DNA from 4 places in the Alteromonas sp. CNT1-28 genome. Region 1 is predicted to be linked to each of the others. Evidence: predicted binding sites of a transcription regulator. Region 1 holds the regulator's gene; each other region holds the start of a gene.
What was found. The regulator sigma-54, encoded in region 1, starts transcription at its own class of promoters, with help from an activator protein. The targets are predictions, from matches to a motif close to GTTGGCACGNNNNTNGNNT.
Positions count from the first base shown of each region.

Region 2: a site for sigma-54 is predicted at 4,408-4,426, ahead of MHN02_RS14075 (DUF1328 family protein). Genes of this name have one in related genera too.
Region 3: a site for sigma-54 is predicted at 5,338-5,356, ahead of MHN02_RS14355 (PEP-CTERM sorting domain-containing protein). Genes of this name have one in related genera too.
Region 4: a site for sigma-54 is predicted at 1,967-1,985, ahead of flhA (flagellar biosynthesis protein FlhA). Genes of this name have one in related genera too.

Region 1 is NZ_JAKREZ010000006.1:253,029-260,971, reverse strand. Features, by position in the region: gene mlaF (phospholipid ABC transporter ATP-binding protein MlaF) at 1-412, opposite strand, end outside; gene MHN02_RS05895 (calcium/sodium antiporter) at 1,204-2,160, shown strand; gene MHN02_RS05890 (KpsF/GutQ family sugar-phosphate isomerase) at 2,163-3,143, shown strand; gene kdsC (3-deoxy-manno-octulosonate-8-phosphatase KdsC) at 3,144-3,692, shown strand; gene lptC (LPS export ABC transporter periplasmic protein LptC) at 3,689-4,267, shown strand; gene lptA (lipopolysaccharide transport periplasmic protein LptA) at 4,236-4,790, shown strand; gene lptB (LPS export ABC transporter ATP-binding protein) at 4,793-5,518, shown strand; gene MHN02_RS05865 (RNA polymerase factor sigma-54) at 5,592-7,073, shown strand; gene hpf (ribosome hibernation promoting factor) at 7,104-7,391, shown strand; gene ptsN (PTS IIA-like nitrogen regulatory protein PtsN) at 7,405-7,848, shown strand; gene rapZ (RNase adapter RapZ) at 7,933-7,943, shown strand, end outside.
Region 2 is NZ_JAKREZ010000022.1:36,357-44,299, forward strand. Features, by position in the region: gene MHN02_RS14040 (response regulator) at 1-186, shown strand, start outside; gene MHN02_RS14045 (DUF883 domain-containing protein) at 417-746, shown strand; gene MHN02_RS14050 (hypothetical protein) at 751-1,308, shown strand; gene MHN02_RS14055 (hypothetical protein) at 1,361-1,618, shown strand; gene MHN02_RS14060 (hypothetical protein) at 1,643-2,221, shown strand; gene MHN02_RS14065 (hypothetical protein) at 2,766-3,410, shown strand; gene MHN02_RS14070 (DUF2490 domain-containing protein) at 3,527-4,222, shown strand; gene MHN02_RS14075 (DUF1328 family protein) at 4,469-4,645, shown strand; gene MHN02_RS14080 (hypothetical protein) at 4,684-4,878, shown strand; gene MHN02_RS14085 (hypothetical protein) at 4,962-5,180, opposite strand; gene MHN02_RS14090 (DUF349 domain-containing protein) at 5,194-7,943, opposite strand, start outside.
Region 3 is NZ_JAKREZ010000023.1:33,524-41,466, forward strand. Features, by position in the region: gene MHN02_RS14335 (FAD-binding protein) at 1-1,479, shown strand, start outside; gene MHN02_RS14340 (serine protease) at 1,476-2,261, opposite strand; gene MHN02_RS14345 (YdcF family protein) at 2,296-3,057, shown strand; gene MHN02_RS14350 (PEP-CTERM/exosortase system-associated acyltransferase) at 3,136-3,966, shown strand; gene MHN02_RS14355 (PEP-CTERM sorting domain-containing protein) at 4,402-5,295, opposite strand; gene MHN02_RS14360 (tetratricopeptide repeat protein) at 5,433-7,943, opposite strand, start outside.
Region 4 is NZ_JAKREZ010000002.1:195,407-203,349, forward strand. Features, by position in the region: gene fliR (flagellar biosynthetic protein FliR) at 1-475, shown strand, start outside; gene flhB (flagellar biosynthesis protein FlhB) at 482-1,606, shown strand; gene flhA (flagellar biosynthesis protein FlhA) at 2,041-4,140, shown strand; gene flhF (flagellar biosynthesis protein FlhF) at 4,170-5,579, shown strand; gene MHN02_RS02595 (MinD/ParA family protein) at 5,585-6,451, shown strand; gene MHN02_RS02600 (RNA polymerase sigma factor FliA) at 6,448-7,179, shown strand; gene cheY (chemotaxis response regulator CheY) at 7,216-7,599, shown strand; gene MHN02_RS02610 (protein phosphatase CheZ) at 7,634-7,943, shown strand, end outside.

The sequences.
Region 1 (7,943 bases):
GCATTAATTGAGCTGCACCGCGCAATCCTATTGCCTGTAGCTTTAAAGCGACAATTGTCGCAATAACGTCTTCAGAAAGTTTTGTATGTTCGCGAAGTGGAAACGCCACGTTATCGAACACACTCATATCGGTAAAAAGCGCACCACTTTGAAAAAGCATGCTCATTCTACGACGTGTCTCATATAGCGTTTTTCTCGACATAGAAACAATCGAATCGCCGTCGAATCTAACGTCACCTTCATCTGGCGTTAACTGCCCGCCAATAAGGCGCAGCAGCGTGGTTTTACCTATACCACTTGGCCCCATTACCGCAGTAATTTTGCCTTTGGGTACCTTTAGCGATATCCCATCATAAATGATGCGATCAGCGCGCTTAAAGGTAAGGTTATCTACTTCAACTAAATGATCCATAGTTACTTAAATGTCGACCCCTGACGTTGGATTGAGAGCTTATAAAATAACGCGTTCAATCCACTTAGAAAATTTTAAAATTATAAGAGTAAGTGAGTATTCAATTTCTGTGCCTTCACTTGATCTACTCTTAAGGTTTACTGCACAGTTTACTTTATGAGCGCATAAAATCAAAAAAGTTTACTCTCCAGTGTACTTTTTTGAATTTCTATCGCCAGACACGGTATAGAACACCTTGTCTGGGCGGTGTAATTTAAGGGCATTGTACGCTTTTTCAAGCCCCTCGCCAAAGTCAAAAAGTTACAAGTTATGTTCGATTAAGACGAATATATACCAGTCCGTATAGATTATTACCCACGCAGCGAGAGTTAACACAACAAAGAGTACGGACATTTTAAACTCGCCCTTCGGGAAGGTCTGGCAAGCTTCCTAGCTTCATTCTGGGAATTTGAAAGGGAACAGCCATTCCTGTATTCCCACGCTTCGCTAGGAAACTTGCCAGCGCCTTCTGAGTGGGCAATTATCTATGCGGACTGGTATTCGGTATCTCACGTTTAAGTGCCTAACCTTCCCTAGCAATCTTTACGCTTAACATTGACTCCATCCTATTTTGTTGTTTCTTAACTGAAACTGAATATGAAGTCTTGTGTGTGTAAGTGCGACCTAATTTGCGTATTCAGCGGAAATTTACGTCAATTGACAGTATTTGGCGAAAATAAAACGCTGCGAGCATAGGCAAATGGCACTCTTTTTGCGACAATCTAGCGAAATACTTTCTATTACAGGTTGTTGTGCTTTTAAACATTGTCATTTTTCTTGTTGGGCTGATTGTACTGAGTTGGAGCGCTGACCGGTTTGTATATGGCGCCTCAGCATTAGCAAAAAACATCGGCATTTCTCCAATGATGATCGGACTAACGATTGTCGCTATGGGATCTTCGGCACCTGAAATTGTGGTTTCCGCCATAGCCTCCGCAAATGGCAATATGAACACCGCCGTGGGTAACGCGCTAGGTTCTAACATCACGAACATCGCGCTAGTTTTAGGTATAACCGCGCTAGTGAAACCATTGCTTGTTTCATCTACAACATTAAAGCGCGAGCTTCCAGCACTCCTTATCATCTCATTGATTGCCATTGGCTTTATGTTTGACGGTGAACTTAAGTCTTATGAAGGCATTATCCTACTAGGCCTGTTCATTTTCGTACTGGCAATGATGGCGTGGTTGTCGCTACAGGTAGATAAAGAAGATCCTCTGGTTGCGGAAACCGCAGATGAAATCCCCAAAGGCGTTTCAAATACGTCAGCCCTCATTTGGATTGGTGTAGGCCTTGTAATACTGCCATTAAGTGCTCACTTTTTGGTGAACTCAGCAGTAGAAATTGCCAGATACATGGGCATTTCGGATTTGGTTATCGGACTAACGATTATTGCGTTTGGTACAAGTCTACCTGAACTAGCAGCAAGTGTTGCGGGTGTACTGAAAGGTGAAGACGATTTAGCACTGGGTAATATCATCGGCTCAAATATCTTCAACCTACTTGCCGTACTTGGCATGCCTGGGTTAATCGCGCCTGGTATCCTGGACCCTGACGTTTACAACCGAGATATGTACGTAATGCTTGGTTTAACATTATTATTGTTCTTGTTCAGCTTCGATTTAATCGGCAAACGTACAATATCAAGAACAAATGGATTCATACTTCTGGCTTGCTTTATCGGCTATCAATTCTGGCTATTCGGATAATCATGAATACACAAACTCAGATGAACTATATCGACTCAGCAAAGCGCGTTATTGAAATTGAAACTCAAGCTATTGCTAATCTGGCAGAGCGTTTAAACAATGAATTTATCGCTGCCTGTAATATTCTCTTTGCCTGCAAGGGTAAAGTTGTCGTGAGTGGTATGGGAAAGTCTGGGCATATCGGAAATAAAATTGCCGCTACGCTTGCCAGTACAGGTACTCCTGCATTTTTCATGCACCCTGGTGAAGCCAACCATGGCGACTTGGGCATGCTAAGCAAAGGCGATGTCTTACTCGCCATCTCTAATTCTGGCGAGACTAACGAGCTCGTTAACTTATTGCCCGTAGTTAAGCGCTTAGGCATACAGGTGGTCGCCATGACCAACAGTGCTTCCAGTTCATTAGGGCAACACGCAGATGTCGTACTTGATATCAGCGTTGAAAAAGAAGCGTGTTCGCTAGGTCTTGCTCCTACGTCAAGCACAACTGCCACACTGGTTATGGGTGATGCGCTTGCGGTAGCACTGCTCGACCAAAAAGGTTTCACCTCAGATGACTTTGCGCTTTCGCACCCAGGCGGTAGTTTAGGCAGAAAACTTCTGCTTAAAGTTAGCGATATCATGCAAAGCGGCAGTGATATCCCCCTTGTCCATGCCAGTGCTTCTGTTGCTGACGCACTGCTGGAAATATCTAAAAAGGGACTGGGTATGACAGGCGTGATAGCGGCAGACGGTACGCTGACAGGCGTCTTTACGGATGGCGACCTACGACGAATTCTCGATGCCCGCGTAGACGTACACAGTGCGACAGTAGAAGAAGTAATGACTAAAGGCGGCAAGACTACCACCGCAGGTCAGCTGGCTGTAGAAGCCCTGAATTTGATGGAAACCCATAAAATTAGTGCGTTAATGGTTACTGACGATAAGCGCAAACCTGTTGGGGCCTTTAACATGCATATGCTATTAAAAGCAGGAGTGCTTTAAATGACAACCACCTTGTACACGGAAATAAATGACTCGCTTTTCGCAAAACTAGCCAAGATAAAGTTGCTGGTATGCGACGTTGATGGTGTGTTCTCAGATGGTCGAATTTACTTAGGTAACGACGGTGAAGAACTTAAAGCATTCCATACCCGTGATGGATATGGTGTAAAAGCGCTAGTGAGCAATGGAGTGAATGTCGCGGTAATTACTGGACGTCGCTCTGCCATTGTTGAAAATAGAATGAAGGCACTGAATGTTGCACATATAATTCAAGGCGAAGAGAATAAAGCAGACGCGCTTAGCGACCTGATGAAACACCTTGAGTTAAACACTGACGAAGTGGCTGCGGTAGGTGATGACATGCCAGATACGGGTATGTACAAGCACGTTTCAGTTAAAATTGCGGTTGCCGATGCCCATCCTTACGTAGCAAAACAAGCAAACTGGATTACGACCCTTCCCGGTGGGTTTGGCGCGGTCCGAGAAATATCGGATACCATTTTGCAGGCCAAAGGGGTAGCAAATGAGATTTTTGGAGCTAGTGTATGAGCCTGTTTGGCTTTAATCGCTTAGGATTAAGTATATCAGCGCTATTTATTCTGGCGATGCTGATGTACATCCCTACGTGGATGGAAGAGCAGCCTGAAACGCAGGGAAATCGTGAAAACGATGCGCTAAAGCCCGCCTACAAAGCAAAAAATCTAACCACTACGCTGTACAATCAAGACGGTGAGTTAAATCACAAAGTATTTGCAGAGTCGATGGAGCATTACGACCAGCTTGGCTTTGTATTGTTTCAGCAACCTAAATACACCCTTTATACAGAAAACGCGTCATCACCATGGGTGGTAACCGCTGATGAAGGTACACTATACAATAACGAGCTAATCCAGCTGGAAAACCAAGTTAATATTGAGAACCAAACTGGCGATGACTTTGTCAGAAGTATATCGACCGAGTACATTCAAATTAATTTAGAAACCAAGCAAATGACATCTGACCAACCCGTTGAAATACTGGGCACCCAATATGTCATTTTAAGTAATGGGTTTAACGCGAATTTACGCACACAAGAATACGAGCTTTTAGATCATGTACAAACCACTTATTCCCCTAGCAACTAGTTTATTGCTTGCCATCGCTAGCGGTGCGGTACACGCCAGTGAAGATGATTTTTCGCAGCCCATAAAAATAGGCTCGAACACCCAGTTTATCGACGGTAAAAATAAAACCGCGTTGTACAAAGACGACGTACTCATAACTCAAGGCTCTTTGGTTATTGAAGCTGACGAAGTGGAAGTAATTGCCACTGACGGTGGTGGTCGTGAAATATTTATTGCTAGAGGAAAGCCTGCAAGCTATTCCCAGCAATTGGAAGACGGCACGCCAGTTTCGGCAAAAGCTAATGAAATACGCTATGAAGTGGTGAACCGAACGATTTCTCTTGCCGGAAACGCAGAGTTGAAACAAGACACCAGTAAAGTACAGGGTGACAACATCACGTTCGATATGATTACCGAGCAATTGCTAGCGACTGGCGGCGCAGGTAAGGATGGTGAGGGTCGAGTGACCACAGTATTCACACCTGAGACCATTCGCAAAACTTCGTCTAAGAAAGACAAAAAAGACAACGAGGGCAATGAATAGCAATGGCAACTTTGAGCGCTAAAAATCTTGCTAAGGCTTACAAGTCAAGACAGGTTGTTCGAGATGTAAGTCTGTCTGTCTCAACGGGTCAAATTGTTGGTCTTCTTGGCCCAAATGGCGCTGGTAAGACCACCACATTCTACATGATTGTTGGTTTAGTGAATCTGGATAAAGGCAAGATTGAAATCGACGACAATGAGCTAACTCATCAGCCCATGCACGAGCGCGCACGCCGCGGAATTGGCTACCTACCGCAGGAAGCCTCTATTTTCAGAAAGCTCACAGTGCATGAAAATATCATGGCCATTTTGCAAACCCGTAAAGATTTAAATTCACAACAGCAAGAAGAAGAAGCTGATGCGCTACTTGATGAATTTAATATTAACCATATACGTAATAGTACGGGGATGAGTTTGTCAGGGGGCGAACGCCGACGCGTTGAGATTGCCCGCGCTCTGGCAGCAAAACCGCAATTTATTTTGTTAGACGAACCATTTGCTGGTGTTGATCCAATATCAGTTAATGATATAAAGAAGATAATACAACATCTTCGCGATAGGGGTATTGGAATCCTTATCACAGACCATAACGTACGAGAGACATTGGATGTTTGTGAAAAGGCGTACATTGTGAGTCATGGCGAGCTTATTGCGCAAGGAACGGCGGAACAGGTTTTAAGTAATCAAAAAGTAAGGGATGTATACCTAGGCGAACAATTCAGGCTATAGTTAATGTAACCGAATTGTCATTTTTCAGTTTCGCTCTGGTATATTCAATTTAGAGCATTTAAATAAGACGTAGATGAAACCATCTTTACAGCTAAAATTTAGCCAACAACTTACCATGACACCACAGCTTCAGCAGGCCATTAAACTGCTGCAGCTTTCTACACTTGATCTTCAACAAGAGATCCAAGAAGCGCTCGATTCTAATCCGCTATTAGAAGTTGAAGAAGGTAACGACGAGCCGCAACTAGAAAAGAACAATATCGACAACGATGACAGCGGCTCTGAGGCCACTGCTTCTGCATCTAGTGACACACTAGAAGCCGGCGATGCACTTGAGAAAAACGATCTTCCCGATGAGCTGCCAATCGACAGCACATGGGACGAATACTATTCTGCTTCATCTTCGCCTGCTCCGGGTCCATCCAATGACGACGAGCAAATCTTCCAAGGTGAGACTACTGAAGATATTCAAGAGCACCTTCTTTGGCAAATGCGCCTTACCCATTTCTCGGATACCGATCGCGCAATCGCTACAGCAATCATCGACTCTATTGACGAGTCAGGTTATTTAACCGTTACCCTTGATGATATTTTAGAAGCGGTTAACGATGATGATATGGAAGAGCCGATTGAAATGGACGAAATAGAATGTGTGCTAAAGCGCATTCAGATGTTCGACCCTATTGGTTCTGGCTCACGCTCTCCACAAGAATGTTTGATGGTGCAATTGCGCCAATTTTCAGAAGACACACCGTGGCTTGCTGAAGCAAAGCAACTAATTGAAGAGTACTCTGACTTACTGAGCAGCAAAGACTATCGTACGCTTATGCGTAAAAGCCGATTGAAAGAAGATCAGCTACGCGAGGCAATGCGTTTACTGCAAACCTTGAATCCTCGCCCAGGTAGTGCTTTAGTTACTAAAGAGCCTGAGTACGTTATTCCTGATGTCTCAGTAACCAAGAAAAATGGCCGTTGGGTGGTTGAGCTGAACCCCGACAGTCTGCCTAAATTAAGCGTAAATCAACAATACGCTGCAATGAGTCGCCGTGCCAAGAATAGTAGCGATTCACAATTCATCCGCTCACACATGCAAGAGGCTAAGTGGTTCATAAAGAGCCTTGAATCTCGTAACGAAACCTTAATGAAGGTTGCAAACTGCATTGTGCAGCAGCAAATGGGCTTTTTTGAGCACGGCCCGGAAATGATGAAACCAATGGTGCTAAATGATGTCGCAGAAATGGTAGATATGCACGAATCCACTATTTCGCGAGTGACAACGCAAAAGTACATGCATACGCCACGTGGAATCTTCGAATTGAAGTATTTCTTCTCAAGCCACGTTGCAACAGAGTCTGGTGGTGAATGTTCATCTACAGCGATTCGTGCATTGATCAAGAAATTAGTGGCCGCTGAAAAGCCTAGCAAGCCGCTAAGTGATAGCAAGATTGCTTCATTGTTGGCCGAACAAGGCATTAAAGTTGCCCGGCGAACAATAGCAAAGTACCGGGAATCGTTGTCGATCCCGCCGTCGAACCAACGCAAAAGCCTTATTTAATCGGGCTTAATAATATAAGGAAGACGAAATATGCAAATCAACCTTACTGGTCATCATGTCGAAATCACCGACTCTTTGCGTAATTATGTCGATACGAAGTTCAGCAAACTTGAACGTCACTTTGATCACATTTCTAATGTGCATGTCATCCTGAACGTTGAAAAATTAAATCAAAAAGCCGAAGCGACCGTTCATTTAAGTGGCGCTGAAGTATTCGCATCCTCAGAAAATACCGACATGTATGCGGCGATTGACAGCATGGTTGATAAACTCGACCGGCAGGTAATCAAGCATAAGGAAAAACTGAAAAAACATTAGTAGTTAATTAAGCATGGATATACAAGCCATCGTAAGTCTGGACCGCACCGAGTGTGCGGTTCAGTGTAATAGTAAAAAGCGAATTCTTGAGATCATCGCTGATATCGCTGCCAAGCAAAACGAGAACATTGATCAGGCAACGGTACTCAACAGTTTGATGGCTCGAGAGCGTATGGGTAGTACAGGCATTGGCAATGGTATCGCCCTGCCCCACGGGCGCCTGCCGGGCCTCGAGAAAGTGATTGCCATTGTTGTAACCAGCACGCCAGCAATTGACTTCGACGCCCTTGACGAGAAACCCGTAGACATCTTTTTTGCGCTACTCGTTCCCGAGGAACAGACCGAAGGACACCTTCAAACGCTGGCCACCGTGGCTGGTAAACTAAGCGACAAAGAAACGATTAAAGCAATACGTCGCGCAACGACAAGCGACGATATTCTATCTGCATTAAGTTAAACATTAAGCGCCTATTAACCGTTTAGTGGGCGCCTAATTCAACAAGGCGTATGTGATAAAACCAGAGTATTAGGGAGAAAGTAGGTGAAGCTGAT
Region 2 (7,943 bases), on a different contig from region 1:
GACCTTACCCTTCCCGATTACAACGGTTACGACTTAGCGAGTGAGCTCAAGCAAAAGCTACCAGATGCCATCCTTACTATTGTAAGCGGTCACGAAGCGGACTCCGAAGCGATGACAACCATAGGGATCGACAGTGCATTGCTCAAACCTGTCACCAAAGACGATTTAGCCTCGGTAGTGGGCTGAAAAGTTAATTTTATCGTTGCCAACTTGTATCGAATATCGAAGGTTAAGCAGCGCATCATCAAGACCAAGAAAATATTACAGACGTAAGACACAACAGTGTGTGAGACTTGCACATAAGCACCTCACGCAACAATAGAAAAATAAAAATAAACCATGTAAAACAGTAAGATAATAGTTTGGTATACCAGTTGCAGCTATCTATGTGAACCCCAAATATTAAGGAGAGTATTATGGCTACACAAGCTTCAGCTAAATCGCAAACAGTTAAACGTAACGGTACAAACAACGTGGCTGAGCCGAGTCACCCAGTAACGGATCAACTGAAAGATTCTCTTCATGCGTCAGTAGACAAGTTAGCAGACAGTGCAGGCATTGCAGAGGAAAACATTCGTCGCACTGCGACAGCGTCTGCAGAGAACATGTCAGCGAGAAAGCGTCTGGCACAGCAAAAATGGCAGGCGTCGAAAGTACGTAGATATGCCATTGAGAACCCAGTAGCGACAGCGGGTATCGCTTTCGCAGCAGGAATGTTAGTGACGTCACTTTTACGTAAGAAGTAATACCATGACTGTACCAGATTTTCGAAGAGCAAATTTCAATTTGTGCACAGAAAATCCTTTTCGCCTGACGCCGCCCGCGGCGCAGGTGAATCCAAATGTTACAAGCAACGGTGACAATGCTAACGCTGCATCAGCAACCTCGGAACACGCTGCACAATACAAGTCAACACAACAGAACAAGGCAACACAACAGAATTACCCCGACCCATCGTTTTCGGATATCTTCTCGGCTTTCTCAGAAGCATTTACTCAGAGGAAAGCGCAGGGGTTGGCGTTTTTAGAGCTCACTAACAGTGAATTGATGCTCATTAAAAAGAGTTTCTTTGTTACAGTCTTTGCATGCTTAGCGGCATTTGCAGTGGGCACAGTATGTTGGCTCATTTTAAACATCGCCATTGGCGCTATACTTCATAGTGTGGGCGTTAGCTATGTGGTAGTTCCACTCCTGTTGTTGGTGTTCAACAGCATTGCGGTCTTTTGTTTATTTAAGCTTGCACAAAATGCATTTAATTACCTAAGCTTTAGCAGACTCATACAAACGTGGCGACGGGTTTTCGGATAGTGAAAATGCTTACCATTGCGTAAAAAGCCACCGCCAATAGTGAGGAAAAGCGATGAACATTTTTTTTAAATCGAATATGAAAGATATAGCACAGAAAGAGCATGCTTATTTTTCGCAAAAACATCATGCAGATGTTGCACTTACACAAGCAAAGAGGCAATGTAAACTGATGATGGGAAAGCCTGAAACATTGCTTGGCATTGCAACCCTTGGCGCATACAAGGGTGCGGTAGATGCAAAACCCAAAGCAAAACGCAATCAAGCCCTAATGGCAATAAGTAGGACTGCGCTATTGTCGCTATTTCAATGATCACAGTACTAAGGAATATGTGAGATGAACAACAAAAAAAATATGAAGAAAAGCCGTTTGATGCTTGCCTGCGTTGGTGCGGCGTTTAGCCTTGCAATAGTAGGTTGTTCATCGACCCCTGTAGCAGCCCCTACCCCTTATAAGTCAGCGAGTACCAAAGCTGCCTATGGCTATTCAAGCGAAAAAATCTCTGAGAACGAATACAAGGTTCTTTTTAAGGCAACAGACAAGACTCCTGCTGATAAAGTACAGCAATATGCCCTTTACAGAGCAGCGGAAATTGCACAAAAACAAGGTTTTACTTATTTGGCCATCGTTAAAACCAACGTGGATAAAAAGCCAGTTGTTGCGCGAGAAGTTATGGCGAATAAGGAAGAGCCCGTGGCATTTCAAACAGACAGGCAGTGCACTATGTCAGGCTGCGATGAAGTGGCACAGCCTATGGCCGTCCCAAGCTCAAACGACGTTGTGAAAACTCAAATTAACGACATCTACTTTACTATTGATGTAATGATGGCGAATGATAAAACGCGTCTAGGTAAAAATGCTTTCACTGTCTTAGAGGTACTATCAGAGCCTCTAGAGCCAAAAAATGGCAACTAGCTGAGCGTTTTGCCGCTCACTAATGCTCTGAAACATCAGTTTTAATAGAAATGCTTTTCAGGCCCTAGTTGCAGTTACTGAAAAGCATCGCTCAAACACATGAGCAAAACCGTAATATGTTTCAAAGCCAACAACCGGTGCACTAGTCTTTATTACTTTTCTGTTGTGGCTAGCGGTCCATTGGTTAACTGCATTCTTCACTTTTCTACAAACTTGGCCAGTGTCATATTCGTTTCTTCTTGAAAGAGTCGATGACACTGCTGCTATCACAGCCCTTTTCTCTAATTTAAAGCCTCTAGTCTAAAGACTCTAATTTATAGCTGTTATTCATTCTCCTGAAGTGCTCCTTGCATTTTTAATGACCCGTTAATCTTCTATTAATGTTGTACAAAAGTCTCCGTCATCATAGCTCGCTATCATTAAACCCATGAACTGCAGAGCAGATTTATACACCTCTATCGACAACGTTGTAGCGGTACTGCTCTAAGCAATTGAATCAGTTAATAGCACATATTTATTTTGCAAATGACTAAGGAGTCAGGCGATGAGAAAGCTAAGCACGTTAATGACAAAAACTACCCTTGTAGCAGCTACAGTAATGTTGGTGACTGGTTGCAGTGCAGTGGCAAAACCGCAGATGGAGCATTCAGCTAGTTCGAATGTTCCGGCGTTAAAAGCTAAAGCACTCGACAACGCATTACTTTATTCCGACGAATGTATTACTGAGCGAGAAGTGGTAACGGCACAAAAGATGTGGGGTGACGGCATAGTGCGAATTGGTGCAGTATTTAGCAATGATGGTGATTACTCTGGCGAAGCCGCAGATTTCATCCAAGCTATGTATGGTTACGATTTAAGCAGCGTACTGTTTAAACCAACGCTTGCAGCTAACGACCAGTTCCGTTCAAGCTTCGATGCTGCGCTTTCATACTTTGTTGGCGGTAATGACGCTTACGAAGAGGACAAAGGCTTTGCAATAAAGCCATACACAAATGTGAAATTCGATAATGTGGGTATTATCAACAACAGCTGTCGCATGGCCGTGGCGATGGGCAACTACTTCTTTACCGATACAAAAGGTGGCGAAACGAAGGTGGAATACACGTTTGCCTATGTCAAAGATAGTGACGGCGACCTGCGTATTGTTGCTCACCAATCTTCGTTACCTTACAACCCAAACGGTAACTAAATAGGCCATTGCCCCTCCATTCTTAGGAAGTGTGAGGGGCGAAACACTCTCCCTTTGCAGGCAAGGCGTCCCTTCCCTTTCGCTTTGCCTCTTTTTTATTTTCAACGAGAAAAACTATGTGCGCAAAACGAATTATGACGCGTTGCGTCTTACTACTTGTGATGGCGATGACAGCCGGCGTTAAGTCACACGCCGAGTCAGATTTTCAATCTTGGAATGCCCTCGCACTCACTGGAAATGCCGATGATAAAGGTAAATGGCAATTTTGGTTTGACGGTCATTTGCGCTTTAAAGACGACGCATCTCGGCTAGGCGTTTCTATCGTTCGTCCCGGTGTCGGCTACAAACTTTCAAGCGATACGACCTTGTGGCTGGGTGTTGCGAGAGTAACGATAGACTCAGACAACGGTTCAATTGAAGAAGACAGGGTGTGGCAGCAAGCTACGTATTCATTAAGCAAATTTATGGGCGGTACCATTTCAGGTAGAAGTCGTTTGGAGCAGCGATTCAGGAGCGATGAAGGCGGTGATACAGGCTATAGGTTTAGACAATTTATACGGTGGTCGAAACCTTTAAATGAGCAATGGTCAATAGTCGTGTGGGACGAGGTATTTTGGGCTTTGAACGACACAGACTGGGGCCAAAATAGCGGGTTTGATCAAAATAGACTTTACGTGGGACCGGCCTATCACCTCAACAAGAAATGGCGCGTCGAGATGGGATACTTACATAATCATATTGCGTCGCCAGGCGCCAATTCAGACGCCATAACAAACCACAACCTTGCTCTCACGTTCTTCGGAAGCTGGTAAGGATCAAAGAATACCCCCAGCCAAAGGCCCTTAACACACAAAGAGTAAAGTTGGGTGACTAGGGCCTTACACAATCATGTAAAAAATGCATTCGTACGTGTAATCGTGACGTTAATTGCCTGCAGATACGGCCTGACAACCAGAGAAAAATTAAATTATATCAATATATTTCAATAACTTAAAAAACAGGCACAAAGATAGCATTAGTTAAAGTGAAAGTAACGGAAGCAATACGAGGATTTAGTTATGTTAGGTTGGGCAATCACATTTTTTATCATCGCCATTATTGCAGCAGTTTTTGGTTTTGGAGGCATCGCAGGTGCAGCAACAGGTATCGCACAGTTTCTTTTCTTTGTGTTTATCGCGTTGCTCGTAATCTCACTTATCGCAAATGCGTTACGTGGTAGAGCACCAAGAGCCTAAGAGTTAGAAGTATTTTAATAGGAAAAAGGAGTAAGGATATGTTTTCATTTAAAAACTTATCAAAGGTACTAGTAGCATCAGCATTTGCACTATCACTAGCAGCTTGCGGTGACGGTGAAGCGGAAGACGCAGGCGAAGAGCTAGACGAAATTGTTACCGATGCAGGTAATGCCGTTGAAGACGCTTGTGAAGATGTGAAAGAAGGCGTAGACGCTGAAGATAAAGACTGTTAATCACGTTTTTATCAAAAAAGGGCCAGACAATTGTCTGGCCCTTTTTGTATTTACAGTCGACGTGGTTTGACCTAACTGGTTAGTTAAGACACTTCTTCACCACCTAACTCACGAGCAAGATCGTCTAGTGTAGATAGCGTCGAATCAAATTCACCTACGCCGTAACGGTATTTTACACTCACGTGATGATCCGTACGCCCGAACTTCACTCTTAACCCTTCTGCGTCAATATGCTTCACGGTATTCAAAAAGCGATAGGCAGACATTTCTGTTTCAAATTGAAACTCAACACTGTTTTCCATTTAGGCTTTCCGTTTAAGCAACAATTTCAGGATGAGTATCAATAACTGAAACAACTCGTTGCAGCAAATGGTTATCTTCTTCGCTTATCGAGTCGTATGATAACCAGTCAGCAAGAATGTCGGGAGCTGTTGCCGCTTCGCCTTGTTCCAACTTAGATGTCATCATTTGTAGCTGTACGCTAGAGCGTATAGATGCGTCTGCATCTGGGCTTGGCATACCAGTTGCGACTTCTAATGCTACCGTCAACCATTGTCTATCGTGCTGAGTTGTTTTATTTCCAGTAGACTGACCCAATACGCTTGACCAACGCTTCCCTAACGTTTCCGCTAGAGATTGCTCATCACCACTTCCCTCACCTACACTTAGCTGTAGTAAAGAAATCAGAGCCTGAGCTCGCGCCAATCGGGCTTGAGATTGTGCATTTTTCGCTTGCGCCGCGCGCTTACTTTCAAGTGAATCAATCTTTTTATCTACTTTCGTACGTTGCGCTCTAGGCAAGTCGGTTAACTGAGCGCGAACGTCGCTTATTGATTGACTGAACGTTGCATCATCGCTGTTGATGTCAACAGCTTCCACTTGCTTGAGTAGCGAATCTACTAACGCGTTAAATGCATTATTCTGTACTTTCCGCTCGGCTTTTAAACGTTCAAATACGGTGTCATTGGCAGCTTTAAATGCTGCCCACAACATACTCTCTTCACGTTTACCTGCATGGCCTACTTGCTTCCATTGGCTTTGCAATTGCTGAGCCTTGTCGGCAGCGCCAGCGACATCTTCTTCCGTAGCAAGTTGACAAGCTTGGGTGACTAACGCACGCTTTTGGGCTTGGTTGTCACTTTGCCATTGATTTACTTTAGCCTGAATGGGCGATGATACCGCCTTCCATTCTTGCTTCAGCTGTTCATAAATTTCACGTTCAACCTGACCTGCAGCGTGCCACTGTTTAGACACTCTATCGAAAACTTTCACTAACTCGGCTTCCGGCATGTTAATGTCCATTGCCTTAACCGTAGCGATAATCGACATACGCTGTTCACGTGCTGCAGCCCGTTGTGCGTCTAACTTTGCGTAATGTGCTCTACAAGGCTCGAACGCCTTTTCAAGTGCATCATCGAATTGCTGTTGTAACAACGTATCTTCGCTGCTCTCTTCGTTATTTGATGATGACGGCGTTAGTGATAACCACTGCTTACGCAGATATTTAATAGCCTCACTTCTTTGCTTAATGTTTTCAGCGTCAGCGCTAGCTAGCGCCTTTGCTTCTTCTAGAAGTGCGGGTTTGCGCGGCGCAGCAAGGTAATCCTGCCATCCTTCTAAGCGCGACACATCACCAGCGGTCTTTTCAAAACGCTTCTCAACATACTTTTTCGCTGAACCAGGAAGCGCAGCATAACTTTCCTGAAGCTTTGCAAATTTTGAAATAGCAACGCGGAATTTACCCTGAGCAATTAAGTTATCGATAACGCTAATGTGCTTTCTAATGTGTTTTACTTGCTCATTTTCTTTGGATTTTTGAGCACGCTCTTTGGCATTTACACTGCTTGTCGCTGCGTTAAAACGTTTAGACAACGCCTTTGGAATGGCATCGATTTCGCGACTAAGCGCTTTATACGCTTGACGTGCTTCGTCAAACTCCGCTTTAAGAGCCACTACACTACTGCTTTGTAATGCGTCCCCACCATTTACTTGACTCAAATCCTCAGTCGATGCGCCAGCTTCTCCAACGCTCACATCACGGGTATCTTTGTCCGACTCGCTATCGCTTGGCGAAACGATCTTAGCGGCAATGTCTTCGAGCGATTGAAGTTTTATCAGTAGCTTTTGGCCGTATTGCTGCTGCATAGAGAAGCGATCAAGCTGCTCGTTTAGTTCGTCGACAGAGCGCTTAATCTGTGTAATTCGCTTATCAGTTGCAAATTCATCATCGAGACGTGCTAGCTGTTCGAGCGTTGCTTCAACACCGCGCACGCTTTCATTAACCGTAGCAACATCAGCAAGCGTCGCTTCACAAAGCCTGTTATTGTACAACCAAGCTACCTGCTCCTTGGCATATGTAAGCTGCTGTTCGCACAATGCTTTGGTATTAGCACGTTGCGACGCTTGTTGCTTCTCTTCCCATGCTGGGCGGATACGGCTTAAGTATCGCTCGAGCTGCTCACCAATACGCGCACGCTTTTCTTCATAATCAACGCGTTCTTCTGAAGTGAGTAAGTCAATTTGAGCAAACAGCCCTGTCAATTCGCTCTCAAGCTCATTGCGCTTTTCATCAATGGTTTCTACATCTGATTTGTCGAGCAAAGCCTGATATTTTGAAAGTCCCAAAGTGAGCTGCTTTTTAAGCTCCACTGGGCGCTTTGCAGCCTCTTTGATAGCATCTATCCGCGCATTAATTTGCGTAACAAGCGCATCATCTGACACTTTCTTAGCAAGCTTTTGCAGATCTGATACGTCTGAATGTGCGTTGACTAGTTGAGTCTGCAGTTGGGGACTTGCGCCTTCTAAAAAGACAAACTGGGTAAAAGATGGCTTCGCTACTTTTTCGATTAGCGCGTTAGCTAGCGCATCATCTTGTAAGAGCATAGGCTCTTTCTTCAACATTTGCGGTACTAACTGCACTACCAAATCGGCGTTGGCTGTTTCAGTTAAAAAAGAGAATATCTCTTGGCGGGAGAGTGTGACATCCCCCTCGCCTAACAAAGCGGCGTTTACCTTTTTCTCCGCCGCTTTTTTAACGCGAGACTGCTTGGCAATTTGTGACATTT
Region 3 (7,943 bases), on a different contig from region 1:
GCAGGCAGCGTAGTTAATACTCCGAACCAGTTTTCATTGTACCCGATTAGTTCTGGGAAAAATTGGGGTTATGGCTCGTCTATGCCGAGTACAGTTGAAGAAAAAGTGGTGCTTCTAGACCTTTGTGCACTAAACGACATTACCTATTTCGACGAAGAAAATGGTGTCATTTCTATTCAGCCTGGCGTTACTCAAAGCGCTCTATTTGAATACTTGTCCTCCAAACAAACTTCATACATGGTTCCGGTTACGGGCGCTGGTCCAACGACAAGTATTTTAAGTAACGCTCTCGAGCGTGGCTATGGTATTACGCCGATCGCTGACCACTTCACCTCAGTGATGTCGATAAAAGGATTTTTGGCAGATGGAAGCTTCTACCAGTCCTCTCTCCAATGCATGAGCGATATGGCCAATGGTGATAATAGTGAATGTTATGTAGATAAAACATTTAAATGGAAACACGGCCCTTATCTCGACGGAATTTTCACTCAATCTGGAAACATGATTGTAACCGAAATAACCCTTTCATTAGCTCGTGTAAAGCCTGCGTTTGACTCTTTTTATATGCGCTTTTTCGATAAAGAAAGTTTCAATAACGCTTATGCGGTTGTGAAAGAAATTTTCCACAATTTAGAAGGCGTTGTAGGCTCAATAAATTTGATGGATAAAAGGCGTGTCGCCGCGATGGTCGCAGACAACCCCCAAGGCTGTGGTAGCCATAAAGTAATGACAGATGAACAAGTAGACGCAATTTCTAAACATTACGATGTACCTGAATGGACATTAGTAGGAACGGTCTACGGCACACATTCGGTAGCAAAGGCTGCAAAAAGTGATATCAAAAAAATTGCAAAAGGAAAAGCCGACCAAGTTCTGTTCTCTAGCGACCTATTGGTTAGATTAGGTCAAGTTGTCACTAGAAGGCTTAGCCTTCCGATATTAGATAGTGCAAGAGAGCAACTTGAAAAGCTCTCTGCGGGTATGGAGGTCATGCAAGGCAAGCCCAGTCAGGTTGCTTTACCTCTGGCTTATTGGCGCAACCCTAGAGTTCGACCAGATAAGTCACGATTGATGAACCCCGCAAAAGACGGTTGTGGTCTGCTTTGGTACGCCCCTCTCGTACCAGCTAAAGTAAGCTCAATGAAAGCTTTTATTGAAATGGTTCGAAGTATTACCCCCAAATATAATATTGAACCCATGATAACCTTTACAAACCTTAGTGGGATTTCGACTGACAGCACTATCCCAATAGTGTTTGATTTAGAAAATCCGAAAGCAGTAGAAGATGCACACGCATGCTTACAGGCATTGTTTGATGAGGGCTTGAAACAGGGGTTCATCCCTTACCGATTAAACATTCAACAGCAATTAGAACTAGATGCTAACAGTACGTTTTGGAAAACGGCCGGGAAAATCGCTCACGCATTGGATCCTGCTGGCATTATAAGTCCAGACAGATACAACCCTTATAAACCCTAATACTTTACGTCATTTTTATTAAGTATTGCCATAACGTGTTTAACTGGGATTGCGTAACTAATTCCACTTGGAGATGAAAGAGCTGCTTCTTTGCCCTGGCTTACAAAGACTTTGTTAATCACACCCACCAAATGCCCTGTCTCTATATTATAAACAGGGCTACCTGAATTACCTGGAAATGCTGTGGCGTCGAGTTGATATACGAGTTCAGGCTTTTTTAGTCTCTTGAGCATTGAGACTGTCAACTGATCTGCATTCCTCGCAGGTATCGCATCAGGCGTAATAGCTGAGATTAGTCCCTTATGCGTAGCTGGATAAAGTCCAATTGCAGCACCTAAGGGAAACCCAGTAAAAGCAATTTCATTGCCTGGCTTCAATAAAGTTTCACTTCCCATTTTTAATGGCTTTAGTTCGTTACTGATCTTCAATAGCGCTAAATCATGAACAGGATCGATATCGATAATTTCTGCTTTTTGAGCAGAGACGTCTCGACCTTCACCGTGAATAGCAACATAGTGTTGCACAATTTGGGGATCTAGAATTTTTGAAACCACATGATAGTTGGTTATGACCCATCTACCATTGCCAACTACAAAGCCAGTACCAAGAACTTGATTGCCATCACTTTCCAGTGGTGTATACAAACCGATAGCAACGACAGAATCCGTTGTCTCAGACACTATATCAACAAATGAGTAACCTGTATTCGCACTTAAAAAAGGTGAAAAAAATAGAGATGTAAAAACCAGTAATACGTTGGAATAGTTCGATAAATAGGACATGATTGACGAATCTCTTTTTTTACAAGGTAGCAACATGGAATTGTTAAAGCATATAGTGCTTTTCTTTATATCTCCATTAAACTTAGCTATTTCATTCTTCGCAATTGGAATGCTTCTATCACGAAGAAAACCATACTTCGGCAAGACTTTTAAATTAATGTCACTCGCCACCTTTTTCCTTTTCTCTCAACCATATGTGAGTGACTTACTTCTCTACCCTCTAGAGCACAAGCATCACTACCCGAACACACAATCCGACGGAAACAAACCAGACTATATTTTAGTTCTTGCATGTTACTATAGCACTTTTGGAAACGTCCCTGATACGAGTAGATGGACTGAATGCTCATTGCAGCGAAACATAGAGGCTTTAAAGCTTCATAGAAAGTCAGGTGCTCCAATTTTAATAACCGGAGGCAACTTTCTTCACGATTCAAACGTTAATTATTCTGAAAAAGCCAGAGAGTTTTTCGAAGAATTGGGCGTTAGTAAAGATAAGATAATTATCACCAAGTTAGGCACTGATACAGAAGAAGAGGTTTTGTCGGCCCTTCCCTATATCGCTGGCGCAAAAACCTGGGTAGTATCGTCAGCAACACATATTTTTCGTTTAGAAAACTTGTTTAGCTTTTACAACTGTGTAGGTGAATTTTTTCCAGTCAACCACCATTCTAAAGGACTTCTAACCCCATACCTTGCATTTCCTTCCGCCTCAGCGCTATCAAAAAGCGAACTCGCTTTTTATGAATACCTAGCTCTTATGAAGCAAAAGCTAATTTCCAATACAGTGAATTAGTATTACGCACAAAGTCTATGTAATTTAATGTTAAAACTCTGCTAGACTGAATAAAAAGTATCGGATATCGCTTCATCTATGGTTAAAAGTAAAAAGCAAACCCTGCTCGAGAAGTTAGGGACTATAGTTGGTGAGAAAAGTAAAATTGGAAAGCTGATTTCAGGGTATAGGAAGCTGGAAGAGGCTAATTACATTTCAAGTCATTTTTCGGCATATTTGGCGCCAGTTGTTGCGAGTTCTAAAGAGTTGAAAAATGATGTTTTTACTATAAGACATGAAGTGTACTGTGAAGAGCTTGGATTTGAGCCAATAAAAGAGAATGGTTTAGAGTTTGACGAATTCGACAGCTTTTCACTTCACTGCTTAATACAGCACCATAAAAGTAAGCATTTTGCGGGCACTGTAAGAATGGTGAGGCCCATGGAGCCCGATGAACAACTTCCAATAGAAAAGTATTGCCTAAACTCCATCACGCGAAAAGATTTAGACCCATCTCAGTTTGACCGCAAAGATATTTGTGAAATATCGCGATTAGCTGTTCCTAAAGAGTTTCGTCGACGTGTAATGGATAAATTCGCAGGGGCTGGAGTGGCAGTTATCAACGAGCACACATACTCTGAAAAAGAAGTTCGCTGCTTTCCGTTTATTGCAGTTGGCCTTTACCTCGCTGCAGCAGCGCTCGCAATCGAAGAAGATATCAAACACGCTTATGTAATGATGGAGCCGCGTCTAGCGCGAAGTATGAAGTTCATTGGTATTAAGTTCGAACAAATTGGCCCAGTAGTCGAATATCACGGTAAACGCGCACCTTATTATATTAATCAAAACTTGCTTAGAAAGAGCCTTCGCCCTGGCTTTGCAAAGATGCTTGCAGATATATTGAATTCAATAGAAAAGCAAGATTTTTGATTTGGGGGGTGTCCACTTCCCATAAATTGAGACAAACTTAATTGGAGTTTTCTGCGGTGATTAATGCAGGAGACACTTTGAAAAAATCACGCTATCAGCAGTGCTGACCCACCATAGTTGAAAATCCAAATACGGTGATATAGAAGAGTCTGGCTTCAAACGATTGAACAAGCTTTAAGCAGAAAATGCCAGATTTATTGAATCTGAGGCGCAGAGCTAAACAAGTACTACCCAAACGAATAGCCAAGTCGTATACGTGTTAAAGCAGTTAACGGCTGAACATGGACTAGCAACTCAGCTGCGTATGGACAGCCGCATCTAAGCTTTAGAATGAAAACACCTAATTAAGTGCATACCGAAAAAAGCCAGTGAACTGAGTCACTGGCTTTTGAAAAACCGTCAACATATTTTCGGACGGGACAGCTAAATCTGATATTACTTGCGACGGCGAAGGAAACCCATACCTACAAGCGCTAGACCAAAAACACCTAAAGTTGCAGGCGCTGGTACAACATTAGTGCTCAAATTACCTGCGTTACCTTGCGCAATTGTAATAATGTCACCGTTAACCGCTTGGAAAGTTGAAGATAGGCTGAACGCGACAGCATCAAAGAAATCAGTTAAGCCTTCTTGAGTTACCTTGTTACTAACAATATTGCCGTTTGCAATACCTTCACCTGGTGCTGGGTCAGCAATATCTATACCAGCAACCAATTCACCATCTAAGAGACCACCGTAACTTAGGTTTTGAACAGTAATTTCTGGAGAATATTCAAGTTCGCTAAACGAGCCAGACATGAAAAGTGTGTCGTTAATTTCATCAATAAAACCCGCTGCCCCAGCAGTTAGGCTCATACGGTCTGTAGATGCAAAGTCGCCAGGAAGAGAGCCTGAATACGCATCGATGATGTAAAGATCAAAAAACGAACCATCTGGGTCCAATGTCAAAGACTGCTGAGGTTGACCTGTGAAAGGGTTTATGATTGTAGTTTCAACAACCGACAAGCCGCCAAAGTTAAATGCCAGTGTACAAGATGGGCATAAAAACTCGCCTGCACTTCCTGAACTTAGCGTACCGAAACCCGTAAGTTGAAGACCAACAAAATCAGTGAAATCACCAGTATATGCTGTTCCCAAATTAACCAAATTACCCGATTGGTCTTGGAAATACTGTAGGAAGTTAAGGGTAGTAACTACGTTACCTGTACCGTTAACTGCACTTGGCTCTACTGGCTCTGGAACCGAAACACCACCTGGAAGTAGAATCGGATCGGCCGCTACTGTAAATGACATTGCTAACGTTGCTGCTACTGCTAATTTCTTAAACATGATGTTCTCCATTGTTTAACCGCTTTTCGGTTTTCCTTGAACTTGCTAGTTGCGTGCCAATTTTTAAGGAATTGATTTGATTGACTTTTTTCTCATGGAAAAATTTAACACTGTAATCTTGTAAAAAAACCAGACACTTAATTAAGTAGGCTTAACAACGAAGACTTCCTATCCGTAAGACCTTTATCAACAGTCTTAGTCTGCTCAAGAATTTTTCGAGCCTCCTCAATTTTGTTGAGTCTGATCTTTGCCTCAGCCAGATTTAAAAGTGAACCCGCAAAGACTCTAGCCCCCATCTCAAGCCCTTTCTCAAAAGTACTCTCTAACTTTTTATATTGATGAGTCGCAAGGTATATACTGCTGGCGGTCGACAGCACATTTCCATTTTTGTATCCATTTTCTAGCTTTAGAGCATCTTGGATATATTTTTCTGCCATCTCAAAACTCTCTGCCTCAAAATATAACCAGGCTAAATTGTTAAAAACGACAACATCTTTTACACCGCTATCTATAAGTGCCTTATATTGGTTTATAGCTTCGGTAGCGTTCACTGAAATTAAGGCATCAGCATAGTAACGCTTTAGGATAGAATCTGATGGGGTCAACTCTAGTGAGGATTTGAGGTAGTCTAATGCCTCGCTTTCTTTTCCCATAGCTTTTAATGCCGCCAACCTGTTGCTAAGCAATTTTGCACTGGGCGCTAACTGATAAGCTTTTTCAAATAACTCCAAGGCTTTGGCAAAATTATCATTCTGAAGTTCTAGACGAGCCATTGAATTCCAATAGCCTGATGAGGATACGAAATCCTGTTCATTAATGCCACTTAGAAGGACTTTTGCATTGGTCGAATTGCCTACTGCCAATTCAAAATGAGAACGAAGCAATTTTGCATCAGCACTATTGGCAAATTTTTGATGTGCTTTTCTCGAGACAGTTAACGCGGAGCCGATATTCTTTTCCAGCTCAAGAATATTGCATAATTGGACATACGCCTCTAATGGCGCATCAAACGAATTGATCCAATCATTTAAATCATTTTTGGCCTGACTAAAATCACCGACCCTAAGATTGATACTTGAGCGTGATAGGTAGAAAAAGTCATCTTTATTTTCTTTCGTTATACGATTAAGCTCTTTCAACGCTGCTCTGTAATCACCTTTATCAATTAAAGACGATAAGTAAAGTTTCCAGCCACTCTCTGCAGGTTTGTTTTCATATAACCTTGAAAAGTACTGAATGTTACTGTCCGTATCACCGATTTCGCGGTTTAAAACATATAGAATAGGCTCAAACTCAGATTGTTCATTGAATGACTCTATAAAGTTTTTCACCTCATTTCTCGCATTCTCATATTCATTTTTCTGAAGGTGAAAGGCGACAGATAGAACTACTGGAACTCTATGGTCAGATTTGATGGTTCTCAAAAGTTTTGCCGCTTCTAGTGATTCATCGAGCTTTCCTTGTTTAAATAGCGATTGCGCTAAAACTGAAAGCAAAGCCGTATTGTTCGGTTCGCTTTTTAACCCCTCTTTAGCGACCTTCTCTGCTTGCTCAAGCTCGTTACTTCTGAAGTGAGCGAAAGCTAAAAGATATGTAGCATCGGCTGGTTGATTGTTGAGCCGAAGATTTTCCGTAAGTTGAGATTTAACAATTTCTTCGTTTCCGAATTTTAGATTCCAATAAGCGCTTTCAGCACTGGTAAGCTCTTCGCTTTCATTGACTTTACTAAGAATACTCTCTTTAAGCTCAGCCATTAAACCGCTGTAACTGGCGCCTGAGAAAGTTTCAGCAAGAGCTTTCTTTTCATCAAATGAGAACTTTTCTACATCATAGTCCCCGAGGTCGATATCGTAACCAAGCTTAGCTCTTGTAAGCATTTCTATTTGTTGAATTTGCCCAGTCTTTCTATAGGAGTTAGGTAACTTTTCTAGAGCACGAAAAGCCGCTTCAAACGCCCCCTCTTTAAAAGAGGCAACGGCATATACATAATTCAATCGGCTTGACTCAAGACGCTCTTTAATTGCTGCTTCAGCATGTTTCTTTGCACTACTGTAATCCGCTTTAGCTAGTGCAACTTCTGCGTCCAATAAAGAAATTACGGGGTGACTATTAACCTTAGTTTTTAGATTTGTGAGTTCTTTCGCTGCATGTTCTATTTCATTTGAAAGGACGAGGCTATTTATTAAATAAACTTCAACCTTAAAAGTTGAAGGTTTTACATATAGATATGACTCAAAATTTTTGGAGGCTTCTTGAAAATCGCGCTTTAAGAAGGCTAGCCTCCCCTTCAAAAGCAGGGCGCTAGGCTGAAGTGAGTCTTGATTTATTTTATTGATAAGAGCGTAAGCATCTTCATATTTACCTTTCGAGGCCAGTCGATAAGACTCAAATGTAGTCACTAAAACAACGTCAGATACCTTGTTTCTAACCATTGTGTTTGCGTTTGCAGACTCGCCTAACTCAATGTAACTCAACGCAATGTTTAAGGCTGTTTTTTCATCAACTTTATCTACAAGTGTTTCATGCAAATCTGCTAATAGTATAACCCCTTCGAAATCAAATTGGTTGAATAAGCTATTTATCATGCCCTCTAACGCTTTACTACTTTCAGAGTCAAGCTCTAATGCTTTTGAATATTCTTTTTCTGC
Region 4 (7,943 bases), on a different contig from region 1:
AGCAATGCAAACCGGTTTGGGGTTTGCGTCAATCGTTGACCCGGTAAACGGTATTAACGTGCCCGCAGTCGGCCAGTTTTATCTGATACTAGCGACCTTATTGTTTTGGACCTTGGATGGGCATTTGTCCATGATCCAAATGATAGTAATGAGCTTCGAGGCGTTTCCCATAGGCGAAGCATGGTGGACAGGAGAACAGTTCCGAGATATTGCCCATTGGGCCGGCTGGATGTTTATATCGGCAGTGACCCTCTCTCTTGCGCCAATTGTCTCGCTGCTTATCGTGAACTTGGCGTTTGGCGTAATGACCAAAGCTGCACCACAGCTAAACATTTTTAGTATTGGTTTTTCCATTGCTCAGGTAATGGGATTACTGATTATTTGGATAACACTTGATAACTTTACTGCACACTTCGAAACCCAATGGTTTAGAGCCGAACAGTTTATGTGTGAACTATTGAATATTTGTTCGTAGGAAAACATGGCAGATTCAAGCGAAAAAACAGAAGACCCCACGGGGAAAAAACTCGAAGATGCCCGAAAAAAAGGGCAGCTAGCTCGTTCCCGTGAACTCTCTACGACCCTAGTACTTATCGTCAGTGCTTTTATGTTCTTGTTTGTGGGCGGGTGGATTGCTGAATCTGTTTTTAAACTTACTCAGAGAATGTTCATTCTCTCTCGTGACGAAACCTATGATATCACCCACATGTTTGGCGCATGGGGTGAAGCTTTTTCGGCGGTAGGTCCTGCCGTGCTGCTATACATGGTTGTGGCAATGATAGCGGGCATTTATGGCTCTATTGCGCTTGGTGGTTTTAACTTTACCTGGGAAGGGGCAAAACCTAAGGGTTCCAAAATGAGCCCTATTCAAGGCTTCAAACGCATGTTCGGCATGAACGGCTTGGTTGAGTTACTCAAGTCTATAGCGAAAGTGGTGGTCATAATTGGCATGGCCATCGGAGCGTTACTGTTCTTTGAAGATGAAGCGCTCCACCTTGATATGGAGCTTTATCCGGGAAACATTTTTCACGCACTCGACATGCTTAAGTGGGCGTTTCTTATTCTGGTGTGCGGCATGATCCCTATCGCGCTCATTGATGTGCCTTATCAAATGTATAAGCACAACAAAGAAATGAAGATGACCAAGCAAGAGGTTAAAGACGAACGGAAAAATGCGGAAGGCGACCCTATGGTTAAAGGCCGAATTCGCCGTCTACAATATCAGGCTGCAACCAAGCGCATGATGCAAGAAGTACCACAAGCAGACGTAGTGGTGACTAACCCGACCCATTTCTCGGTTGCTATCAAGTATGATGAGAAGGGAGTGAGGGCGCCGGTTGTGGTCGCTAAAGGTGCTGATGAGCTAGCGATGCACATCAGAAAAATTGCTACCGCCAACGAAGTGCCGTTGATCCCTTCTCCCATGCTTGCACGCGCCATTTTCTACTCCACTGAAGTGGACGATGAAATTCCTAACGCCTTATTTATGGCGGTAGCGCAGGTGCTCGCACATGTTTATCAGTTAAAAGCGCATAGAGCAGGTAAGGGCAAACGTCCTAAGCCACTTAAACGGGATTTGCCTATCCCACCAGAGTACCGACACTAACCCAACCGCTAAATGGGTTAAAATTGACTTTGAAGGTGGGACATAGTTATGTGCCCCGAACCAGCTAGCAAATTCTCCACACGCTGTCCGTAAGTTAGGTTGTTTAGATGCATGAGCTACATGACTAAAAGTCAGCATGATGACAAGGCTGACCCAACAAAACGTTGCAACACGGTTTTGTAGTACTACCATGAATAATCCTTTTAAAACGAAGAGTAGGCCCTAGGAATAGTGACGTAATTATAAACTGTTCGTATGTCCCTCGGATACAAAATCTTAATCGCTCTATACAAGTCACTGTAGACAGTAATCACGCATGATTACAGCTCAGATTTGGATAACTTTTGCGTAAAACACAAAGCTGGCACGTTAGTTGAAAACTCACTAGAAGATTCACATAAAGCGTCAATTTTCTGATAGAGAGACACCAAGCCATGCAGTTATCCGGTTATCTTCAGCGATTCGATAAAAATCAGCTGCAAAATTTTACCAGTGGTTTAGGCGCACCCATCGTCCTTTTGGCAATTATGGGCATGGTTATATTGCCTATGCCGCCATTCTTACTGGACGTGCTGTTTAGCTTTAATATTGCGTTGTCGCTAGTCATTATCTTGGTGGCTGTACTTACCCAGCGTCCAGTAGATTTCGGCATTTTCCCCTTGGTGTTACTTATCGCTACCGTATTGAGACTAGCGCTTAACGTGGCTTCTACTCGCGTTGTCTTACTTTATGGACATGAAGGCGGCGATGCAGCAGGTAAAGTTATCGAAGCCTTCGGTGAGGTCGTGATTGGTGGTAACTACGCCGTAGGTATTGTTGTTTTCGCCATTCTTCTTATTATCAACTTCAAAGTTGTAACCGCAGGCGCAGGACGTATTTCAGAAGTAAGCGCTCGCTTTACGTTAGATGCTATGCCCGGTAAGCAAATGGCCATAGATGCTGATTTAAATGCAGGGTATATAGATCAAGACCAAGCACGTAAACGCCGTGAAGAGATTACCGCAGAAGCGGATTTTTACGGGTCGATGGACGGTGCGTCAAAATTTGTAAAGGGTGATGCGGTCGCAGGCCTTTTCATCATGCTGATTAATATTGTCGGTGGTCTTTTTATTGGCATGATTCAGCACGGGCTTTCATTCGGTAACGCTATAGAAATCTACACCATATTGACCATCGGTGATGGTTTGGTGGCGCAAATTCCTTCATTGTTACTTTCGGTCGCTACAGCCATTATCGTTACTCGTGAAAACGAGACCCAGGAAATGGGCAAAGAAATCCGCGGTCAGCTTGGTAATAATCAAGCCCTTTATATAGCCTCGGGGGTTCTATTTGTGATGGGTATCATTCCTGGGATGCCTCATATCGCATTCTTAGGGTTCTCATTCTTGATTGCAGGCTTTGCTTACTGGCAGTCGGTTCAAGAAAAGAGAAAGGCCGCAGAGCCCAAAGTGCCAGACAATGTGGTAAAAGATGAATCGGTTGCGCCTGAAGTGAAAGAGCTTGGCTGGGATGATGTTCAGCAGGTAGATACCATCGGATTGGAAGTGGGCTATCGCTTAATTCCTCTTGTCGATAAATCCCAAGGTGGCGAGTTGTTGACGCGCATTAAAGGCGTACGTAAGAAACTATCGCAAGAACTGGGTTTCCTTATTCCGCCTGTCCACATTCGCGATAACTTGGATTTAGAGCCCAACACTTACACCATCGCTATGCTAGGCGTAACGATAGGCGATTCCATCATCAGTCACGATGAAGAACTTGCTATTAATCCAGGGCAAGTGTTCGGTAAATTAGAAGGGCGTGCCACTAAAGACCCCGCGTTCGGCTTGGACGCAGTATGGATTAAGCCCAATAAACGGGAGCATGCACAAACCCTTGGGTACACAGTAGTAGACGCTGCGACCGTTGTAGCGACCCATTTAAGCCAATTACTCTCTAACAATGCATATCAATTATTAGGGCACGAGGAAGCGCAACAACTTCTTGATATGCTTGCCAAGCAGCATCCGAAACTGGTTGAAGGATTAGTACCAGACATTCTTCCGCTAAGCACCGTCGTGAAAGTACTGCAAACCTTATTGTTTGAAGGCGTGCCTATTCGCGATATGCGTACAATCGTTCAAACACTCAGTGAGTACGGCACGCGCAGCCAAGACCCCGATGTTTTAGTGTCTGCAGTGCGTATTGCCCTTAAACGTTTAATTGTCCAAGAAATTACGCAAGGTGCAAAAGAGATACCTGTCATAACCTTGGCGCCAGAGTTGGAACAGATGTTGCACCAGTCACTTCAAGCAGGTGGCGAAGATGGCGCTGGCATAGAACCAGGTCTGGCAGACAAGCTGCAAAAATCATTGCAGCAAGCAAGTCAGCAGCAAGAGTTAGAAGGAGAGCCTGCAGTACTCCTTACCTCAGGCATGCTACGACCCGTTCTGTCTCGCTTCTTAAAATATTCGGTTGTTGGGCTTCATGTTCTGTCTTACCAAGAAGTGCCTGACGACAAACAAATAAAAATAGTCAGTTCGGTCGGTCAATAATCTGACACTGGGTGATTGGAGAGGTTGCAATGAAAATTAGACGTTTCTTCGGCAAAGATATGCGTGAGGCGTTAAGCCAAGTTAAAGCTGAATTGGGCAGTGACGCTGTGATCATGTCAAATCGCAAAGTCGCTGACGGTATTGAGCTTGTCGCAGCCTACGACAAAGAACCCGAAGCGAAGTTGTTTACGACGAAAGCGTCTCCACAAGCCGCTGCAAAAACACCCGGTCAAAAGGCAGTGCCTAGCTTGAGCGAAATCATTGGTGACGACGGTCCTGATAGCCTTAAAGCACTGCTAGAAAAGCAGCACGGTGGAAATAATGGCGTGGCGAGTCCCGCGCAACCTAACCAACCAATGACAGCGAATGCTAAGCACGCCAATGAAATTGCTTCGCACTTAGACTTCTCAGAAGCCTTTATTGACGACGTAGAAGCTCAGCAGTCTTCTCATGAACCAGTTCGTCAGAACGCTTTCCCAGAGCATCAAGCGTCAAGTATGGATGATACCTCTGTGACGCAGTCAGCGGAGCTTGCGCAAATCAAGGAAGAGCTAGCGTCTCTTCGCGATGTATTGCAATATCAAGTGGCCGACTTGATGGAAGCTAAGAACAAACGTCAAAAACCTGTTCATCAATATCTAATCACCCGTTTAACCGATATGGGGTTAAGCAACGCGTTAGCGAAGCAGCTTATTAGCTATACGCCGTCACATTACAACGAACGAGATGCATGGGTATATCTTCTTAACCTATTGGCTAATCGCATAAATGTGACAGGAAACGATATACTTAGCGCACAAGGTGCTGTTGCATTAGTAGGACCAACAGGTACCGGTAAAACAACTACCGTTGCGAAACTTGCTGCCCGCTATGCGCAGAAATACGGTGCAGAGTCGGTTGCGATGATTACCATCGATACGTATAGAATTGCCGCCTATGAGCAGCTAGCGACATACGGAAAGATTATTGGCTGCACGGTGAGAAAAGCGCAGACTAGTGAAGAACTTGCGGATTTATTATTCCAACTTCGTCATAAGCGACTAGTATTGATTGATACGGCTGGATTTAGTCAAAGAGATAGTCGATTAATTAAACAAATTAAGCAGTTTGATAACGGACAAATGCCAAATGTTAAAAAATATTTGGTAGCGCAAGCAAATACGCAATATCCTGCTTTGCAGAGAATCATTCAAGCGTATGATGATATTGAACTAAGTGGCTGTATTTTCACAAAGTTAGATGAGTGCTACTCTTTAGGAGAGGTGCTTAGTGCAGCGGTTGAATACCAATTACCGGTTAGTTATGTCACCGATGGTCAAAAAGTACCTGAAGACATTAAGATTGCAGAAGCGAAATCTTTGGTTTCCGCTGCTGCAAAGCTTTATAAAAAGTACGGTTTGAATCATACTAGTGGTAACAACGCAATTAAAACAGCATAAGCAGTATGATTGACGACCAAGCGAGTAGCTTAAGAAAAATGAAGCAATCACGGTTAATCAAAGTAATCGCCGTCACCGGTGGCAAAGGTGGCGTAGGTAAAACAAACATTACATTGAACACCGCTATCGCCATGGCGAAGCAAGGTAAACGTGTAATGGTTCTCGATGCGGACCTCGGTCTTGCTAACGTAGACGTTATGTTAGGTTTGCGTGTTGAGAAAAACTTATCCCACGTGCTTTCCGGCGAATGTACACTTGATGAAGTATTAGTGACCGGTCCGCACGGAATAAAGATTGCCCCTGCCACATCAGGCACGCAGTCGATGGCAGAATTGTCGCCAACGCAACACGCTGGCCTAATTCGTGCCTTTAGTGAGCTGCGCTCGCAAATTGACGTGCTTATCGTTGATACAGCGGCAGGTATTTCAGACATGGTGTTGAGCTTTTCAAAAGCCTCACAAGACATCATGGTCGTTGTGTGTGACGAGCCTACTTCATTGACAGATGCGTATGCATTGATAAAAATTCTGAATAGAGAGCACGGTGTTTTCCGCTTCAAAGTTGTGGCTAATATGGTGCGCGACGTGCGAGAAGGCCAAGAGCTATTTAGTAAATTAAGCAAAGTGACAGGGCGTTTTTTAGATGTTGCACTAGAATTAGTGGCGACAGTACCGTTTGACGAGAACATTCGTAAAGCAGTGCGTAAACAAACAGCCATTGTCGATGCTTACCCAGGTTCACCGGCAGCCGTTGCAATAACACAGTTGGCGAGTAAAGCCTTAACATGGCCTATTCCAGCGCAGCCAGGTGGCCATTTAGAGTTCTTTATTGAACAGTTAGTTGCAGAAAAAGCCGTAGGAAGTCAGCGTTGAACAGCAAGGCAGCCGCTTATCAACAACAAACCGATAAAGCGCAGTTAGTCGAAAGACATGCGCCATTGGTTAAGCGTATAGCGCATCACTTGATAGCGCGATTGCCGGCTAGTGTTCTCGTAGACGATTTAATTCAATCAGGCATGATTGGATTATTAGAAGCCGCACGAAACTTTGATGGTTCAAAAGGAGCCAGCTTTGAAACGTTTGCCGGTATTCGCATTCGCGGTGCTATGCTAGATGAAATTCGCAAAGGGGATTGGACACCGCGTTCAGTCCACCGAAATGGCCGAGCGATCACTGAAGCAATTTCGCAAGTAGAAAGCGAAACAGGCCGCGATGCTAGAGATTCTGATATTGCTGATAGGCTTAATGTAAGCTTGCAGGACTATCACCAAATGCTTAATGAAGTAAATGCCGGAAAGCTGGTAGGTATTGAAGATTTAGGTGTGTCAGAAGATGTTATTTCGACAGAGCAAAATCGAGGTAGCGACGCACCACTGGAAGATTTAATGCAAGGCGCTTTCCAAAAAGCGCTTGCCCATGCAATTACGACATTACCTGAAAGAGAAGCGATTGTACTTTCGCTGTATTATGATGAAGAGCTGAACCTAAGAGAAATTGGTGAGGTTCTTGATGTAAGTGAATCGAGAGTCAGTCAAATTCACAGTCAGGCCATGTTAAAACTCAAATCACGAATGAAGTCGTGGCAAGCTGACGAAGAATAGAAATTAATAACAATTAACCCCTCACTGGAGGCTATTTTGGACAAAAGCATGAAAATTCTCGTGGTCGATGATTTTTCTACCATGAGACGTATCATCAAAAACCTACTTAAAGATTTGGGTTTTTCCAACATCCAGGAAGCGGATGACGGAAGTACTGCATTGCCTATGTTGCAGCAAGGTGATTTCGATTTCGTAGTTACCGATTGGAACATGCCTGGTATGCAGGGTATTGACTTGCTTCGCGCGATTAGAGCCGATGACAAGCTCAAGCACCTACCAGTACTTATGGTTACTGCTGAAGCGAAGAAAGAGCAAATTGTTGCCGCCGCGCAAGCAGGTGTTAATGGCTACGTTGTTAAGCCGTTCACTGCAGCAACACTTAAAGAAAAATTAGATAAAATATTCGAACGTTTAGGTTGATCCAGACGCTCACCAGAGAAATGAGGTTTACTGGATGTCAACGAATGTAAACGTTCCAATTTCGTTGGAAGAAGCAAAACAGCTTGTCACCTACCTTGAAGAGGGTGACAACGCTTCAGCCAATGCCCTATTAGAAGCGGCCTCAATGAAAGAAAACGTTGAGTTATTTGCCGAAGTAGGGAAACTGACGCGTCAGCTCCATGACGCGCTGAATAATTTCCAAATAGACGACCGCATTAAAAATCTCGCGACCGATGATATTCCCGATGCACAATCCCGCCTAACCTACGTAATTGAAGAAACTGAAAAAGCTGCTAATACTACTATGGATGCCGTTGAAGCGA